Regions from separate parts of the Lysinibacillus sp. NPDC098008 genome, predicted to be linked through region 1. Evidence: riboswitches for the same ligand, from Rfam matches in the RefSeq annotation. Region 1 holds a riboswitch; each other region holds the start of a gene.

Region 1 (6,262 bases):
TCTGCATTATGGCAAACATCATAGCCATCAAACTGAAGCGACAAGGCTCCTTTGCCATTTGTATAGGCAGCAAAAGTAGTGCTATAGCCCATCAAGGTGGCAACGGGTGCACGTCCTGTTAAAATAGCATCTGTTTCTGTTAAAATAGGGTCATGAAATGTACCAGCCATTTGTTGGATATCTGTCATCATACGACCGATGAAATCCTTGGAAGCCTTCATTTTAAAGCGATAGTAAGGCTCCAGCAAAATATTGTGTGCTTGCTCTAGCCCTTGACGCAATGCCCGGAAGGTTGCCTCGCGAAAATCGCCACCAGATGTATGTTCATTGTGCCCGCGACCTGTTAACAGCGTGAAATGAATATCTGTAACAGGAAAGCCCGTTAATAAGCCGTGATGGTCACGCTCAAATAAATGCTTTTCTACAAGGCGCTGGTTGCCTACCGATAAAGCATCCGCATGGCAGGCATTGCTAAAGGTATTGCCTGTGCCACGCGCATTGGGCTCCATCAATACATGCACCTCTGCATAATGCTTTAATGGCTCAAAATGCCCATAGCCTGTTACTGTATTTGCAATGGTTTCCATATATAAAATTTGCGGAGCGCCAAAGGACACCTCCAGCGAGAAGCGCCTTATCAATACATCAACAAGCACCTCCAACTGAATAATGCCCATAATATGGACATGAATTTCTTGAAATTTTTCCTGCCACACAACACGTAAAGATGGCTCCTCAGCTTCCAGCAGACGAAAAATCTTTAGTACCTCCTTTATATGCTGATCGCCCTTATACTGAACCTTCGCCTGTAAAGTAGGCATAAGCTCATAAGGCTGTGTATATGCCGTACTGCCGATTTGCTCACCAATTGTAGCGGCACTCAGCCCTTTGACAGCGAAAATTTCGCCAGCCTCGACCTGCTGAACCGTATCAAAGCGACTGCCGTTATAAAGACGAATCTCCGTAATTTTTTCGGTAACCTCTCCAACTGTCAATTCATCACGAATATGTAGTGATCCCTGTAAAGCTTTTAGAAAGGTTAAACGCTGATGCCCGTCATGACGAATTTTAAAAACCTCTCCTTGAAACGGTGCATCCTGCTTAAAGTGAGTAGCCGTTAATAGCGGAAGCTGTGCCAATAATTCCTGAATGCCTCTATCCTTTAAGGCAGAGCCTATAAAGCACGGAAAGGCACACTCGTCTTGAATCATCGCCTGTAGCTGTACAAGGCATTGCTCACAATCCAGCGTGTCCTGTAAAAAGGCATCCAGCAATTGCTCATCACGCTCAGCAAGCCACTCCATTATGCTGCTTGATACATAATTGGCTTGCAGCGGTTCATCCACCAAGAGGACATGCTCAGAGCAATCCTTACGAAGCTGTGCCATTACTGCCGCTACATCTGCGCCTTCACGGTCAATTTTATTGATAAAAAAGAAGGTTGGCACATGGTACTTGCGCAGAAGCTGCCAGACGGTTTCGGTATGTCCCTGTACGCCCTCCACAGCGCTGACAATAATAATGGCATAGTCCATCACACGAATGGCACGCTCCATTTCAGGGGAAAAATCGACATGCCCTGGTGTATCAATGAGCGTATATGTATCCTCGCCTAGCGTGAAGCGACCTTGCTCAGCAAATATGGTAATACCGCGCTGTCGCTCCAGCTCGTGATTATCTAAAAAGGTGTCCTGATGATCGACACGCCCTCGTGCTTGAATACTATTTGTATGAAAAAGCACTTGCTCAGAAAAGGTAGTTTTCCCTGCATCTACATGTGCAAGCACGCCAATTGTTTTATACATGATAAATCCTCGTTTCCATTGCTTTTTTCGTTTTGTAATCAAATACTATCATATAATATTCTGCCCTTATGTCGAAATAGTGCTAAGATAAGTATGATTATTTATTTATGCATTGCCATAAAAATATTCTTCTGCTAGTCTATCAATAGTATGAATAATCATAAAACATATTGGTGCAAATAGCATTTGTTATTTGCTTAAAAGGGAAATCGGTGCAATTCCGATGCTGTCCCGCAACTGTAAATGGGGAGTCTATACAATATGCCACTGTAGCATTGAGCTATGGGAAGGCGTATAGATGATGAACCTAAGCCAGGATACCTGCCAATATGGATGGATGAACTACGAACCACGAGGATGGGGATAGTGATAAAGGTTGACGAACCATTTTTTCACTATGCTACTCTCTTGGTGACAAGAGGGGTTTTTTTATGCCTTCTTGCCATTTTTATAGCAAAGGAGAACAGGAACATGACAAAATGGAAAAGTAGTTGGCTTGTGTTAGTCATTGCCCTTGTAGCGATGTTAGCAGCATGTAATACGGAGTCAGCAGAGCAGGAAGAACAAACAGAGCCAGCAGAAGCAGCGGCAACGGAAGTAACGATTGACAATAATGATACAACGCAAACCTATAAGGAAGCACCAACAAAAGCGATTAGCTTAAATCAGCATGTGACAGAAATTATGCTAGCGCTAGGCTTAGAGGATGCTATGGTAGGTACGGCTTACTTAGATGATAAAATTTATGAGCCATTGCAGGAGGCATACGAGAAAGTGCCTGTTCTATCAGACCAATATCCAACAAAGGAGCAGGTCATTGATGTAGAGGCAGACTTTTTATATGGCGGCTGGAAAAGTGCCTTTGGTGAAAAGGGAGTTGGCACACCTGAGGAGCTGGAGGAGCTAGGCATTCATACGTATTTACATACATCTTCGAATATGACAAAGCCAACATTGGAGGATATTTTCACAGATATTCGCAATGTGGCGAAGATTTTCCGTGTGGAGGAGCGCGGAGAGGCATTGATTGAGCAAATGACGAAGGATGTAGATGCTGTTCGTGCGAAATTACCGCAGGAGGGCGAAAATTTACGTGTTTTAGTATTTGATAGTGGTGAAAAGGATGTGTTCACGGCTGGTCAAAACTTTATGAATGAGCTTGTAACCATTGCTGGCGGTCAAAATGTTTTTGGCGATGTGGAATCAGGCTGGACAACTGTATCGAAGGAGGATGCAGTAGACCGAAATCCGGAGGTGGTTGTTGTTATTGATTATGGTGAAACAACAGCCCAACAAAAAATAGACTTCTTAAAAAATGATCCAGCATTAAAGGAAATGGAGGCTGTTCAAAATAATCGTTTCGTTATCCTACCACTATCAGCAGCATCTGAGGGGGTACGTGCAGCAGAGGCGATTGAAATTTTAGCAAAGGGCTTCTACCCTGATAATTTTTAAGAAGGAGCCGCCAGACAAATGAATGCATTTCAGAAAAATATACCTGACCAAACCTTTGAAACATTGAACCGTCAAGGTGACTTTACACGTTTAGTTATTAGCCCAGGTATTATTAATAAGCATTATACACCTGCACAATTTCAAACGATTGCAGAGGTTGTTGGGGAGCAGGGTGCGATTAAGTATTCGACATCCTATAGCCTATTATTAGCCATTCCAACAAGCGATGTAGAGGAAGCGATTCATACGTTACAGCAGGCAGGGCTGTATAGTATGCCTGCGGGAGCAATTGTAGCGATGAAGGCCTGTGATTTTTGCGATGGCGACAAAATGGAGGCAGCGCCAATTACAGAGCAGCTCTATCATACATTGGAGGGCATGACAGTGCCTGCAAGAGTGCGTGTCAATATCAACGGCTGTGCATCTGCCTGCTATAATGCGGTCTATGATGATATTGGACTTGTTTACCAGCAGGAAAGCTTTGATGTCTATTTAGGCGCAGTGCCAATGGGCGCAAAGGCACAGGCAGGCACATTATTTGCCAAAAGGGTAGCAGTGACAAGGATTGAAGCGTTTTTACAGCAGATTATTCAGCTTTATCAGAAGCATGCACGCCCAAATGAGCCCTTTTATAAATTTTACCGCCGAACAAAGTCGGACGATTTTTGGCAGAGCCTAAGCAGGAATAATAATTAGCCTGTCGAAATATTATAAGTGAATACTTATGATAAAGGGGCAAAAAGATGACAGCAAAACAAGGCATTCAACCACAAGACCTATATCACTTAAAATCGGTATCTGCTCCACAGCTATCGCCTGATGGTACAGAGGTTATCTATATAGAAACAGTGATGGATGAAAAGAGCAACGACTATATATCTCATTTATATTATCTTAATTTACAAGCTAAACAGCCACAGCAATGGACATTTGGCGAGGCGAAAACAAGCGCTCCAGCATGGTCACCAGATGGCAGTCATATTGCATTTGTATCTACAAGAACAGGCAAGCCACAAATTTTTGTATTGGCAAAGACAGGCGGGGAGGCAAGGCAAATAACCCATTGTAAGCATGGAGCTACCTCACCTGTCTGGTCGCCATGCAGCAAAAAAATTGCGTTCTCGGTTAAGCTTGGTCAAGAGGATAGCATTCACGATCAGCCTGAAACAGATAAACAGCAGCAGGAGCTAAAGCCGCTGGAAGTGAGTGCTATGAAATATAAATCAGATGCGGCAGGCTTGTTAGATATGGAGCAATTTACGCATATTGCTGTTGCTCATCTTGAAACAGGTGAGCTGGAGCAGCTAACAGCAGGAAACCATCATTTCCACCTTGATACATGGTCGCCAAATGGGCAATACTTGACATATATCGCTGATTTATCAGAGGATCAAGATTTTTCATTTAACAATGATATTTTCTTATTGGATGTAGCGACAAAGCAGACTCAGCAGCTAACAGCAGAAATAGGCACATTTTATCAAACTTCATGGTCACCGAACAGTCGCTATCTTACGTTTCTTGGTAGCAAACGCGAATTTCAAAATGCTACACAAGCAAAGCTATGGCTATATGATGTAGCACAGCAGCAACTGACATGTATAACAAGTGACTTTGATGCGCCGATTGGTGACTTAATGATTGGCGATTTTCTACAGGGCGTTGTAGCCCCTCGTGTGCAATGGCTGGAAGATAATCACAGCTTTTATTTCCAAGTGACAGACCAAGGCAGCACAGCGATTTATTTTGGTAATCTTGCAGGCGAATTATATCCAGCTATTTTGGATGACCAATATGTTTATGGCTTTTCACTGGATGCTAAGCGCGATAAAGCCGTTGTCGCCATTAGCACGCCAACAAATCCCGGCGATTTATTTTATATTAATTTACAAACGGGCGAAAAGGAGCAGCTTACGGCGGTAAATCAGGAGTTTTTACAAGCAAGAGCCTTAGCTGTGCCTGAAGCAATTGAATTTGAAGGGGCAGAGGGCTGGAGCGTTCATGGCTGGCTGATGAAGCCGATTGGCTATCAAGAGGGCAATAAATATCCACTTATTCTAGAAATTCATGGCGGCCCACATGCGATGTATGGCAACAGTTATTTCAATGAATTTCAGATTTTAGCTGCACAGGGCTTTGCTGTGCTATATACAAACCCGCGTGGTAGTCATGGCTATGGGCAAGCATTTGTTGATGCTGTGCGTGGTGATTATGGCGGCAATGATTATCAGGACTTAATGGCAGCGGTGGATTATGCACTGGCACACTTTGATTTTATTGATCCAGCTCGTCTTGGCGTGACAGGTGGTAGCTATGGTGGCTTTATGACGAACTGGATTGTTGGACATACGAAGCGCTTTAAAGCTGCTGTTACCCAACGCTCAATTGCAAACTGGATTAGCTTTTATGGTGTGAGTGATATCGGCTATTATTTTACAGACTGGCAAATTTTTGCGGGGCTAGAGGATATTGATAAGCTATGGCATCATTCACCATTGAAGTATGTAAATGCGATAGAAACACCGTTATTGATTTTACATGGGGAAAACGACTATCGCTGTCCAATTGAGCAGGCAGAGCAATTATTTATTGCCTTAAAGCAGCGCAAAAAAGAAACCAAATTTATTCGCTTCCCAGCAGCTAATCATGAGCTATCGAGAAGTGGTAAACCATCACTAAGAATCCAGCGCCTCACGTATATCCGTGATTGGTTTGTGGATTATTTATAAACAAAAAGGACGTGTTTCAAATGGCTTTTGAAGCACGTCCTTTTCTAGTTAGCTAAGCTTTTGAATAAAAACAACCTTTAAGTAATTAAATTCAGGGTATTCACGCGGGACGCGGAAATCCTTTGGCAAACTATGCTCTTCCATGATTTTATAGCGCGTATTGGTCGCTTGAAAGGCTTGGTCAATAAAGCCTTTAAACTTTTTCATACCAAAGCTGGCATTATTCGTTGAGGCAACAATAATGCCATTTTTCGCTGTAATGGCAATGGCATC
Region 2 (6,262 bases), on a different contig from region 1:
GGATGTGCAATCCTTTGGTAATATTGATAAAAAGCATCCTTTATATTATGTAGTTGAACAAGCTGTACGAAGCGGTATTTTAAAGCCTGCTAACGAATTTGCAGCAAATGAACAGCTAAGTCGTCAGGAGCTTGCTGAATGGTATATTAAATTACTAAAGCTAGAGTATGCCGCAAAGCATAGCGATATTTATAAATTGAATTTTGCGGACGCAGACTCGATTAGTCCTGAATATGCAGGCTATATTGCTATAGCAAATGCAATGGGCTTAATGGATGCACAGCAAAATAAATTTAATGCTACAGCAAAGGTTTCATATGCGGATTTAGCCGTATCAACACTTCGCCTAGCACGTGCCATTCAAGAAAATAATATTAATATCAATTATTAGTCAAACAACAAGAGCATCTTCTATATTGGGAGATGCTCTTGTTGGGGTTATTTTTAATGAATAGAGGAAAGAATAGGAATGAAAGGAGTGATGAGGTTGCGTATAAAATATTTATTAACAATTCCTATGATAGCGATTCTTTTAGCTGGCTGTAATAATGATAAAGAAAAGGTGGAGGACGTTCCTACAAACGCCCCTGTCGAGCAAAATACAACACAGCAGGCTGGCGATAATGTGACAGACCAAGCAGACTATAATTTTGTAGAGTTTTCATTAGATGTGGATTACTCTGCTACCGAATCATATGAGGTAGAGTATGAAAATAAAAGGTCTGGCATAGAGGCAAAGCTAGAGGATGACCGTAACAACGAAAGACTACAGGGCGATGAGGCATACACAAAATTAGAGCCATTATTTAAACAGCTCACATTTGAATCGACAACATCCAATGACGAGGTTATTGACCAAGTAATCAAAGTGTTTAATATTGCTGATGATTACCAAAGCATTGAGGTAGAGGTAGAATTTATGGATGGCACAGAAAAAGAATTTAAACGCATCAAATAATTATAACTAGCTATCGCTATCAGTGTGATAGCTAGTTTTATGAAGGTTTTTCAGTCATAAGTCTGAAATATAAACAATCTATTTGCTCTTTGCTAGCAGCTATGATATTATTATCTCGAATTAGAGATAAATAACTTCGAAATAAATGAGGGAGTTGCATGAAGGAAGATAATCGTAACTTAAAAGCGTTCACAGTTCTGTTTCGAGCATATCAAGCAATTCAGGATGCAACGAAAAAAGATTTATTACAATACGATTTAAACCCAACAGAATTTTCTGTTCTTGAATTTTTGTATCATCATGGAGAACAACCTGTTCAAGTAATTGGTAAAAAAATATTAATTGCTAGTAGCAGTATTACCTATGTAATTGATAAGCTTGAGCACAAGGGTTATGTCTTGCGCAAAGCATGTCCAAAAGATCGACGTGTTACGTATATATTACTAACACCGGAGGGATACACTTTAATGGAAGAAACATTTCCTAAGCATGAACAAAAGATCAATGAGATTTTTAAAGTATTGGAACCTCAAGAACTGGACACGATGATTTTGTCGTTAAAAAAGGTTGGCAAAAATGCTATCAAACAATAAAATTTTTTATACAAATATCTCGAATTAAAGATAATTAGGAGGAACATACAATGAATCATTTAAAAGGTGTACACCATGTAACAGCTATTACAAGTAGTGCAGAAGAAAATTATAAATTTTTTACATATGTTTTAGGTATGCGTTTAGTGAAAAAAACGGTGAATCAGGATGATATTCAAACGTATCATCTATTCTTTGCAGACGATAAAGGTAGTGCAGGGACAGATATGACATTCTTCGATTTCCCCAATATTCCAAAGGGTGTACATGGTACAAATGAAATTTCGAAAACTTCCTTCCGTGTACCAACAGATGCAGCACTCGACTACTGGGTAAAACGTTTTGACCGTTTAGATGTTAAACATACTGGTATTAAAGAGCAGTTTGGTAAGAAAACATTATCCTTTGTGGATTTTGACGATCAGCACTATCAGCTTATTTCAGACGAGCATAATACAGGCGTTGCATCAGGCACACCGTGGCAAGATGGACCAATTCCATTGGAGTATGCGATTACTGGATTAGGCCCTATATTTGTTCGTGTAGCTAATTTTCAATATTTTAAAGAAATGCTAGAGAGGGTAATGCTCTTTACAGAAATTGCTGAAGAAGGCGACTTCCATCTATTTGAAGTAGGTGAAGGGGGCAATGGCGCACAAATTATTGTAGAGTATAACACAGTTTTACCAGCAGCTCGTCAAGGCTTCGGCACAGTTCACCATGCTGCCTTTCGTGTAGAGGATCGTGCTGTATTAGATGAATGGACAACTCGATTTGAAAGCTTTGGCTTCCATACATCAGGCTATGTGAATCGCCATTTCTTTGAATCTTTATATACACGAGTAGCACCACAAATTTTATTTGAGCTTGCAACAGACGGCCCTGGATTTATGGGGGATGAGCCATATGAAACATTAGGCGAGAAGCTATCATTACCACCATTTTTAGAGCCCAAGCGTGAGCAGATTGAAAAGCTTGTTCGTCCGATTGATACGGTTCGAAGCTCTGAAACATTTGAGAAAGAATATGAGTAATGGAATTTGATTTTTTAGTAATTAACGCCTTAATTATTGTTAATAAAGCTAAAGATAATAGAAGTAGTGAGGGATTCATAAATGGAATTTTCAAAGCTATTAGATAAGCGCCGTTCTGCGAATAATTTTGTAGAGGGTGTGAAGATGACTGAGGCAGATATACGTCCTATTCTAGAGGATGTCAAATTAGCACCATCAGCCTTTAACTTACAGCATGCCAATTATATTGTCGTATTAGATGAGGAAATGAAAGAAAAGGTACGAGAGGCGGCATATGGGCAATACAAGGTACATTCAGCTTCAGGTGTAGTCCTTGTATTAGGCGATAAAGAGGCATATAAACATACTGCTGAATTAAGTCAAGGTATGGTAGATTTAGGCATTATTACAGCCTGTGAACTAGATGAGCTTGTAGCTGAAAATGCAAAATTTTATGAGGATCGTGGCAAGGCATTTATGAAGGAAGAGGCAATTCGCAATGCCTCTCTATCTGCAATGCTATTTATGCTTACAGCGAAAAATCGTGGCTGGGATACTTGCCCAATGATTGGCTTTGATCAGCAACAAATGCGTGCATTATTTAATGTGCCAGAAACGCATGAGATTGTCCTGATGATTACGATTGGCAAAGAAAAGGAAAGCAGCCGTCGTTTACGTGGCTATCGAAAGCCTGTCGAAGAATTTGTCACGTATTATTAATGTGGTATAAAATAGAATAGCTATACAAATACTATGACTAATATTCATTTAGGAGGAAACATCGTGAAAGTAGTAGCCATCGTAGGTAGTATCCGTAAAGAATCTTATAATATGCAGTTAGCTCAATTTATTCAAAAACGTTATGCAGAAAAATTCGATCTTGAAGTTTTAAGTTTAAAAGATTTACCAATGTATAATCAAGATAACGAAAATGATCCACCACAAACAGTGCTTGATTTTAAAGCAAAAGTAAAAGCGGCAGATGCTGTGTTATGGGTAACACCAGAATATAATGGAACAGTTCCAGGTGTCATGGTCAATGCTATTGACTGGTTATCTCGTGTGGATAAAGTAATGATCGGTAAACCATCTATTATAATGGGTGCTTCTATGGGGAACTTAGGTACAGTTAAAGCTCAATTACATTTACGTGATATTTTATTCTCTCCTGGTGTCAATTCACCATTACTAAGTGGTAACGATGTTTATATTGGTGCTGTGCATACGAAATTTGATGCAGAAGGAAATTTAACGGATGAAGGAACTGTAAAATTCCTTGATGTTGTGATGGATAACTTTATTGACTGGGCAAAAAAATATATTTAATGTATAGAAGGGCTGTTGAGAAAGCTGACGTTTTATTGGCTTTCTCACAGCTCTTTTGCTTATTTGATTGGAATAATTTTTAATGTTTTTTGTAATCGGTAAGCAAAGATACCTGCAAAGACAGATAAGATAACATCCTTTGGTAGTGGTGGAACCATCCAAAGCCACGCTAATTTATATGTAAAGCCTTCTGGTGCGCTTGCCCAAAGCTTATACGCAAAATACATCCAATTTGTGCCGAATACATAATTAAAGATAAAGGCGATTAACGCAGCCACTATATAGCTCATTTTTGTGCCACTGCGTTCGACAATAAGACCAGCAATAAATGCCAATAAAATATATGACACAATAAAACCAAAAGTAGGGCTTAAAATTTGCCCAAAGCCTCCACCAAAGCGAGAAAAGACAGGCGCTCCTGCTAATCCGATACACATATAGACAGTACAAGCGAGCGCGCCTTTTCGACTACCAAGAATAAGACCTGATAAAATGGCAAAGAAAGTTTGCAGTGTGATTGGGACACCACCCACTACTAAAAATGGTATAAAGGAAGTAATATTAGCACCTACCATCATTAGTGTAGAGAATAAGCCAATATAAGCGATATCTACGGTTCTTAATTTATGATGACGGTGTTCTGTAACTGTTGCCATGCTCTCACCTCTAATTTTTATAGTTATTAATGCTAGTGTAAAGAATGGATATATTTGTGTCAACATAAAAATTTCATTTAGTTAACTAAAATATAGAGCTGTTAAATAATAGTTCCATATGGACGAACAACCTATAAAACTGTATGATAGAGTCGTTATCATTTAATATTATTTGCTACTATTGGTGTGACATCTTTTTATGTCACTTAAAAGGGAAGTCGGTGAAAGTCCGACGCTGTCCCGCAACTGTAACGACGAGTTCTATGATTTTTATGCCACTGTTGAAAAATGGGAAGGCTATCAGAGGACGCAGAATCGAAGCCAGGAGACCTGCCAATTAGTAATACCTGTAATGCCCACGAGGATGCAAGCAATTACGGACAATAGCTGGTTATTTTCTGACTTTGTTTAATCGAGGGTATTTCTATGCATATTTTTGTATAGAATGCCTTTTTTTATTTTGCTTCAACTTTATTGTTGTTGAGATAAATAATCATAGGCTCTGAAAGGCATTAGCTAATTGCTTTATCCATCAAATTTGTAGGAGTTTACTGAATGAATAAAAAGTTTATATTATTTTCTGTACTACTTGTTTTCATATTAATCGTTTCTATGACCTTTGCTGTAATGGTTGGGTCTGTATCTGTAACGCCATTATATGTTTGGAAGGTGATTCTTTCGAAGCTACCTTTTATACATAACTTTATAGAGTCTGATTGGAGCCGCTCACAGGAAATTATTATTTGGCAAATACGAGTGCCACGTGTCATACTGGCGGCTATTGTTGGAGCAGGCTTAGCAATTGCAGGTGCTGCTATTCAGGCGCTTGTGCGAAATTCTATTGCTGATCCTTATATTTTAGGTATTTCTTCAGGCGCAGCGGTGGGAGCAACCTCTGTTATTATTTTAGGTGCTTTTTCGTTTTTAGGTATGTATGCTCTTTCCGTATCCGCCTTTTTAGGGTCATTATTTGCTATTGTGCTTGTATTTTTTTTATCGCGTGTTGGAGGGCGTGTTTCTATCTTTCGTCTACTATTAGCAGGCATGGCGGTGTCCTTTATTTTAACAGCCGTTTCGAATTTTATTTTAATGATGGCAAAGCAAGAGGGTGCATTAAAGGCAGTGATGTTTTGGATGCTTGGTAGTTTAGCTGGTGCCAAATGGACAAATATTATCATTCCAGCTATCGTCCTTTTAGTAGTATTTGCTTTACTTTGGCTCCATTATCGAAACTTAAATTTACTATTATTGGGCGAAGAGGCTGCTGTCACATTAGGTGTCAACCTTCAGCAATTTCGTATACAGCTTGTCTTACTTGTTTCGTTATTAACAGGGGTACTTGTTGCTGTAAGCGGTGCTATTGGCTTTGTAGGATTAATCATTCCACATATTGTCCGATTAATTGTCGGGTCTAATTATAAATATGTTATACCCATTAGTGCCTTATTGGGCGGGATTTTCTTAGTTTGGGCAGATGCAGTGGCTCGAATTATTATTGCTCCTCAGGAAATGCCAATTGGTATTATTACTGCCTTTTGTGGCGGACCATTCTTTATTTGGCTACTCCGTCGTAACAATTATTCTTTTGGTGAAGGAGATTAAAAAGATGACATTAGAAGCAAAGCAAGTATCATTCTCCATTAACGATCAGCGCATATTACATGAAGTGAGTATTCACATAAAGGAAAAGCAATTTGTTGGGCTAATTGGTCCTAA
Region 3 (6,262 bases), on a different contig from region 1:
CCTTCACCCCAATTAATAGCGTACCCTCTTGGGCTGCTTTAAAAAGATAGCCTTCTTTTTTGCCTATGCGTACATCATTGATATGGATGGGCTCAACTTCACCATAATGACTTGTTGGGTAAAAGTATAAATCAAAGGCATAATCATATTTATCTGCCCCTTTTAATGTCAGCTGTGCATATTCATCAGCCTCTAAATCAACTTTATACCATTGCTTTTCATCGGGTTGCTTCAATACCCCTTGCTCTGTATTCAATGTATTTTTAGTAAGCACCTTGGCATTTTGGAGGCGTTCTGCAGCTGTTTCAGAATAATGCTTAGGTAGCTTCTGAAGATCAAATTGCAAGGCTTTGATAGGGTCAACAAGACCATGTCCATATGTTAAATCATAGCCTTTATCCCCTAAATCTTGTGCAGTCATTTCAAGAATGGCTTCTATTTCATATGGCTTTAACTGTGGATATTTGGATTTAAGCAACGATGCGATTCCCGCAACAACAGGGGATGCCATAGATGTACCGCTAAATTTAATAAAAGATGAGCCCTTTTTCGCATCATAAACGGTGCTATATATTTCTTCGCCAGGCGCAACAATATCAACGGATGGTCCATAGTTGGAATAGCTAGATAGCTTATTATGCTCGTTTGTTGAACCAACACTAATGACACCTTCAAATGAAGCGGGGAAGGAATAATCATCTGTCGATTCATTACCTGCAGCAGCGATAATAGTAATGCCGCTATCAATCGCTTTTTGAACGGCTTCTTGCATAAGCGGAGATTCACCATAACCGCCAAGACTCATATTAATAATATCAGCGCCTTGTTCAATCGCATAAAGAATACCTTGTGCGATAATAAAATCATTTGCCCCATCCTTGCCATTGAATACATCGATTGGCAGTAGCTTAGCTTTTGGATTAATGCCATGTCCACCTACATCATTATTTTGTGCAGCCGCAATAATGCCTGCCACATGTGTACCATGGTCGCCTGGATATGTGGTATTAGCTGGTGCAGCCGCATTGTAAGGTGGCAGTACCTGTGCTTTTAGGTCAGGGTGCTTAAAGTCTACACCTGAATCAATCACCGCTACTGTGACCTCATGATTGCCTGCTAGCTCCAATGCCTTGTCTATTTGTAGCAGACTTAAATGATACATTTCTTCTTTTTTAGGATCAGATGCTTGTGTAAAGGTATGGTACATATAGCTAGGAGCTACGCTTGTAATACCATCTTGCTGCAAATAATAGGAAATGGCTTTTTCAAGCGATACATCTTTGTTTAATTGAATAACATCATAACCTAATGAAGGAATGGAGCGGATCACCTTGGAGCCAATTTTTTTATGTACGTTATTAGCAAGTCCTGAATGCTTAATAATAATGGTATTTTTGCTAATCCATTTTTCCTCATTTTTTGAATTTTTCCCTGCTGCTGCTTGATTACTTGCAAGCATAAGTTGCTCTAGCTTGTTATTTGTAGGCTGTGATGTTTCAGCAAAGGCGGAAACAGCAGGAATCATTAGTGCAGCAGATGCGACAACCGTGACGGATTTTTTTAACCAATTTTTCAATAATTTTCTCTCCTTCAGATCGTAAATTAAGCTTTGACTATTATTTATACGGCTCAACAATAGAAAAGTTTCGTAAATGAGGAAAAATTTTCACCCATATTTAAACTCCATCCTTTAAAGCTGCTGAATTAATTTGTGCAAATCAGCTTTGGAGCGAGGAATTGCCTGATGGCTTTGGATAATATGTTTTTCTTGTAGTAACAGTGCCATCGTAAAAACCCATGGGCGTTCGAGATGTGCACGCTTTAGTAGCTCTTCGTTATAGAACAGCGTAATAGGGTCCCCATTATAAATAATTGACCCTGCCTCCATCACAATAATATGCTCCGCCCATTCATAGGCGAGCTGGATATCATGTGTTGCGAGTAAAATTGTTCTGTCGCCATTTTCTAATGTAGCGAGGTATTGTAAAACTTGTGTAGCATAATAATGATCTAACCCTGCTGTTGGTTCATCTAATAACAGAACAGATGGCTCCATTGCTAAAACACCAGCCATTGCTACACGCTTTTTCTGTCCAACACTTAAAAAATGAATCGGCTTCTCCAATAAATCCTCTACCTCTGTTTGTGCAACAGCCCAAGCAATCCTTTCTTCAATTTTTTCGCTTGACCAGCCAAGATTAAGCGGACCATACGCTATATCTTGCTTGACTGTGCCTGAAAAAAGCTGATGGTCAGCATGTTGAAAAACAATACCAACCTGCTGACGAAGAGCCTTTAAAGCTTTTCTACTATATTGAAGCTTCCTCCCACAAAAGGAAATCGTTCCTGAAGTGGGCTTTAGGATGCCATTAAGATGCTGAAATAATGTTGACTTTCCTGCGCCATTTTGCCCGAGTATAGCGATTTTTTTTCCTTTTGGAATGTGCAATGAAATATCTATTAGAGCCTTTGTGCCATCCGCATAAACATGGGACAGATGCTCAAGCTCAAAATAATTTGCTGTCATCTAACAAAACCTCCATATATGATGAAGAATAGAAAAATAGCTGCCATGCCTAACCAATTTTTCTTGCGATAAGCGCCCGCTTCCTGCCAATAAACAGCCTCGCCACCACGTGACTGCATGGCATTGTTCAGCTCTCGGCTACGTTGAAACATCTCTACAAATAATGCTGCAATAAGCATGGAGATAGAACGTAGCCATTGCATTGGGGAATGATAGCCAAGACGTGCTTGTTGGGCAACATAAATATTTTGCATGCTCGCTAAAAAAAGAAAAATAAAACGGTAGGTTAGCTCTACTAATTCGACCAATAACACAGGCAATCGCCATTGTCGTAAAACATAACAAATACCGTTAACCGATGTTGTTAAAACTAAAAAATATAAGCAGCTTATACTACCAAGCACACTAAAAAATAATTGCTGTGCTGATGTCATACTTGCTTGCCCAATAAAAATGGTCCAATGGCTGAAGGTAACAGACCAAATATGAGCAGGTAAGACATGGGTGGATGGTGTCATGGAGATTAAAATGGCTATAAGGCTAGTGAATAAGAACAAGCATGGTAAAAGTAACAGCTTTCCATAATAGCTTAATGGGATTTTTGCGCCAACAATGATAAAAGCACTCATTACAAAAAATGTAATGAGTGAAAGCTGTTCATCTTTGAAAAGAAGGGATAATAACAATAGCCCTAATGAAAAGGTCATTTTTTCTAGCGGATGAACAAGCGCTAGCTTATTCAGATAAGCATACTTATCAATGAATAGCATAGTCGTTAGCCCTCTTTATGCTTGCCGCGCATATAGCCGATAAAATAGCCAATAAAGCCTGCACCAATCGCTGCTTGTAGAACAAATAATAAGCTTTCAATTTCACCACTAGGTGGCTCCCATAAACTTTCAAACCAAGGCTCATAGTCTTTGTTAATGTCACCAATCGCTGCTTCAGCTTCACCATCAGCACCACCAAACTCTGCGCCCTTTTGAATAAAGAGGGGAATAATCGCTAACAGAACAACAATAGCTACTAGCAGTAAGTTACGTTTCATGTCTAGTGCGCCTCCTTTACTGAGAAAACACGTAAGGCTTTTAATTCGCTAAGATTATATTTTTTCAAGAAATTCATCACAATGACGGTTAAAATCCCTTCACTAATGGCTAATGGAACTTGTGTTAATGCAAAAATACTTGCGAACTTTGTAAAGGATGCGGCGAAGCCACCAACCTCTGAAGGGAAGGCAAGGGCTAGCTGTACCGAAGTGATAACATATGTGCCTAAGTCACCGAGCATCGCAGCGCAGAAAACTGCTAGAGAAAAGGATAATCCTATTTTTTGTGCTCCTTTAAAAGTAAAGTAAGCGATAAAAGGTCCTACAATCGCCATTGAAAAGGCGTTTGCCCCTAATGTTGTCAGACCGCCATGTGCTAACAGCAGAGATTGGAATAATAGCACAATTGTGCCAATAACACTCATGGCAAGCGGGCCAAACAAAATGGTCCCAAGTCCAACACCTGTAGGATGCGAGCAGCTTCCTGTCACTGAAGGGATTTTTAAGGCGGATAATACAAACGCAAAGGCTCCTGAAAGCCCTAACATCATTTTTGTTTCAGGGTTGGCATCAATGGTTTTTCGAATGGAACGCAATCCTAAGACAATAAAAGGGATAGAGATAATCCACCAAAAAATAGCCCATTCAATGGGTAAAAAGCCTTCCATAATATGCATAGCAAAAGCTTGCTTTGGCACTATTAAGTATGCCAATAAAAAATAACTACATTTCCACCAAGAAAACTTCAACATTTTTCCTCCTCACGATGAAATAGATTGCAAGAATAGTGCGTGCGAAGAAATTCTTTGATGCGTATTTAGACTTTTGCATGATCCCATAAGCATCCTGTTGCTCGCTAAACAGGACATTTGACTGAGCCCATACAAAAAGCACTTCTCCGCTACAGGAAAAGTGCATGCTAAAAAAGGCAAATAATCTATTTATCTGCTAAGTCGCACACCTATCCTCGTAGGCTGAAACGGTCACGTATTTTTCGGCAGGTCTCCTGGCTCTAGTTCACTGCTTTATAGACCTTCCCATCCGTTGGACAGTGGCGTTTTCTATAAAACTCCCTATTACAGTGGCGGGACCGCGTCGGATTTACACCGACTTCCCTTTTAAGTAAAATAACAAGTATTTTACACCGAAAAAAATATAAAATTGTGAGATTTCACGACAAAGTATAACATGAATTTCCATAAATATGCTATACTTTTTATAAAAAATTTTGAATGAAGGCGCAATGTTGAAAATTCTGATAAGCGAAACTGATAAATTTATCACAAATTATTAAAGAAATATTGAAATTTTAAAATAATAAGCTATGATAAAGACAGTTTTCTATTCAATGGATAACGTTAATAATTTCATATAAACATCAATAAGTGCTCGAATATTCGAGATAATAGGGAAATTGGTGAGAATCCAATACAGCCCCCGCTACTGTAATAGCTGATGAAATCACAAAGCCACTCGTGCAAACTGGGAAGGCGTGAAAGTAAAATGAAGCTTAAGTCAGGAGACCTGCTTAGTTGATTGTGCATGCAAACTTTTCGGAGGGAGAAGTTGAAGCAAGAGCGGGTACCAGTATTTTATTCGTTTTTATCAAGCTTCTATAAAACCTTTACTCTCCATGAAGAGTAAAGGTTTTTTCTTTTCCAAAAAAGCAAATGAAGGGAGCAATTAGATGACAACATGGAATTTAGAGGGGATGCAAACACATCTCTTTATTTGCAACGGTAGTAGCTGTATGAAAAAGGATGGGGAGGATATTACACAAGCCATTCGAGATGAAATACAGCGACAAGCACTTGATAAAGAAATACATACGACAAGAACACGCTGTAATGGACGATGTAAGGATGCTTGTGTTGTTATTGCCTATCCACAAGGCAATTGGTATCGTGTGCCATCAACAGAGCATGCGAGAGCACTTGTACAAGATTTGCATCATGAAGCTTTATACAAGGAGCATGTCTTTTCATTGCGTGAGGGGACATTACAGCGCACAGCACAGACAACGGCCATTAAAGGGATTGAAAAGGTGAAAGAGAGGTAACAGGATGGCACAAAAAGGGAAAATTTTCGTAGTGGGCTTTGGACCTGGAGATTTTAAGCATATTACGACACGTGCTGTAGAGGCATTGCAACAAAGTGATATGATTATCGGCTATAAAACCTATGTAGAGCTTATTCAAGATTTAGTCAATGCCAAGTCAATTATTAGTACAGGTATGACAGAGGAGGTTTCACGTGCACAGGAGGCTGTGCGTCAAGCAGAGGCTGGTAGTATTGTTTCGGTGATTTCCAGTGGAGATGCCGGCGTTTACGGGATGGCTGGTTTGGTGTATGAAGTGTTAATTGAGCTGGGCTGGACAGAGGCAACAGGCATTGAAGTCGAAATTGTTCCAGGGATTTCAGCGATTAATTCATGTGCTAGTTTACTAGGAGCACCCATTATGCATGATGCTTGCACAATCAGCTTAAGCGACCATTTAACACCTTGGAATTTAATTGCAAAGCGTGTAGAGGCGGCAGCGATGGCAGACTTTGTCATTGCACTCTACAATCCAAAAAGTGGACGTCGTACAAGACAAATTGTGGAGGCACAGCGCATTCTGTTAGAATACCGTTCACCTGATACACCTGTTGGGCTTGTGAAAAGTGCCTATCGTGAGCGTCAAGAA

What was found. A riboswitch is a leader RNA that binds a small molecule or an ion and turns the genes downstream of it on or off. The one in region 1 is predicted to bind cobalamin.
Region 2: linked by a shared signal. The riboswitch ahead of ACIQVU_RS14255 (FecCD family ABC transporter permease) and the one ahead of ACIQVU_RS08355 (ABC transporter substrate-binding protein) in region 1 are both predicted to bind cobalamin.
Region 3: linked by a shared signal. The riboswitch ahead of ACIQVU_RS01510 (energy-coupling factor ABC transporter permease) and the one ahead of ACIQVU_RS08355 (ABC transporter substrate-binding protein) in region 1 are both predicted to bind cobalamin.

What each region holds. Positions count from the first base shown of each region.
Region 1 covers NZ_JBIWBA010000006.1:47,429-53,690, reverse strand. The annotation lists gene ACIQVU_RS08360 (GTP-binding protein) at 1-1,805, opposite strand, end outside; cobalamin riboswitch at 1,960-2,148, shown strand; gene ACIQVU_RS08355 (ABC transporter substrate-binding protein) at 2,277-3,260, shown strand; gene ACIQVU_RS08350 (precorrin-3B methylase) at 3,279-3,956, shown strand; gene ACIQVU_RS08345 (S9 family peptidase) at 4,004-5,989, shown strand; gene ACIQVU_RS08340 (class I SAM-dependent rRNA methyltransferase) at 6,038-6,262, opposite strand, start outside.
Region 2 covers NZ_JBIWBA010000017.1:40,249-46,510, forward strand. The annotation lists gene ACIQVU_RS14220 (YcdB/YcdC domain-containing protein) at 1-391, shown strand, start outside; gene ACIQVU_RS14225 (YusW family protein) at 488-958, shown strand; gene ACIQVU_RS14230 (MarR family winged helix-turn-helix transcriptional regulator) at 1,117-1,551, shown strand; gene ACIQVU_RS14235 (ring-cleaving dioxygenase) at 1,602-2,585, shown strand; gene ACIQVU_RS14240 (nitroreductase family protein) at 2,667-3,284, shown strand; gene ACIQVU_RS14245 (NADPH-dependent FMN reductase) at 3,348-3,890, shown strand; gene ACIQVU_RS14250 (biotin transporter BioY) at 3,950-4,546, opposite strand; cobalamin riboswitch at 4,712-4,899, shown strand; gene ACIQVU_RS14255 (FecCD family ABC transporter permease) at 5,102-6,148, shown strand; gene ACIQVU_RS14260 (heme ABC transporter ATP-binding protein) at 6,153-6,262, shown strand, end outside.
Region 3 covers NZ_JBIWBA010000001.1:303,611-309,872, reverse strand. The annotation lists gene ACIQVU_RS01530 (S8 family peptidase) at 1-1,576, opposite strand, end outside; gene ACIQVU_RS01525 (energy-coupling factor ABC transporter ATP-binding protein) at 1,691-2,527, opposite strand; gene cbiQ (cobalt ECF transporter T component CbiQ) at 2,524-3,297, opposite strand; gene ACIQVU_RS01515 (energy-coupling factor ABC transporter substrate-binding protein) at 3,303-3,575, opposite strand; gene ACIQVU_RS01510 (energy-coupling factor ABC transporter permease) at 3,578-4,327, opposite strand; cobalamin riboswitch at 4,555-4,739, opposite strand; cobalamin riboswitch at 4,942-5,122, shown strand; gene ACIQVU_RS01505 ((2Fe-2S) ferredoxin domain-containing protein) at 5,263-5,634, shown strand; gene cobJ (precorrin-3B C(17)-methyltransferase) at 5,639-6,262, shown strand, end outside.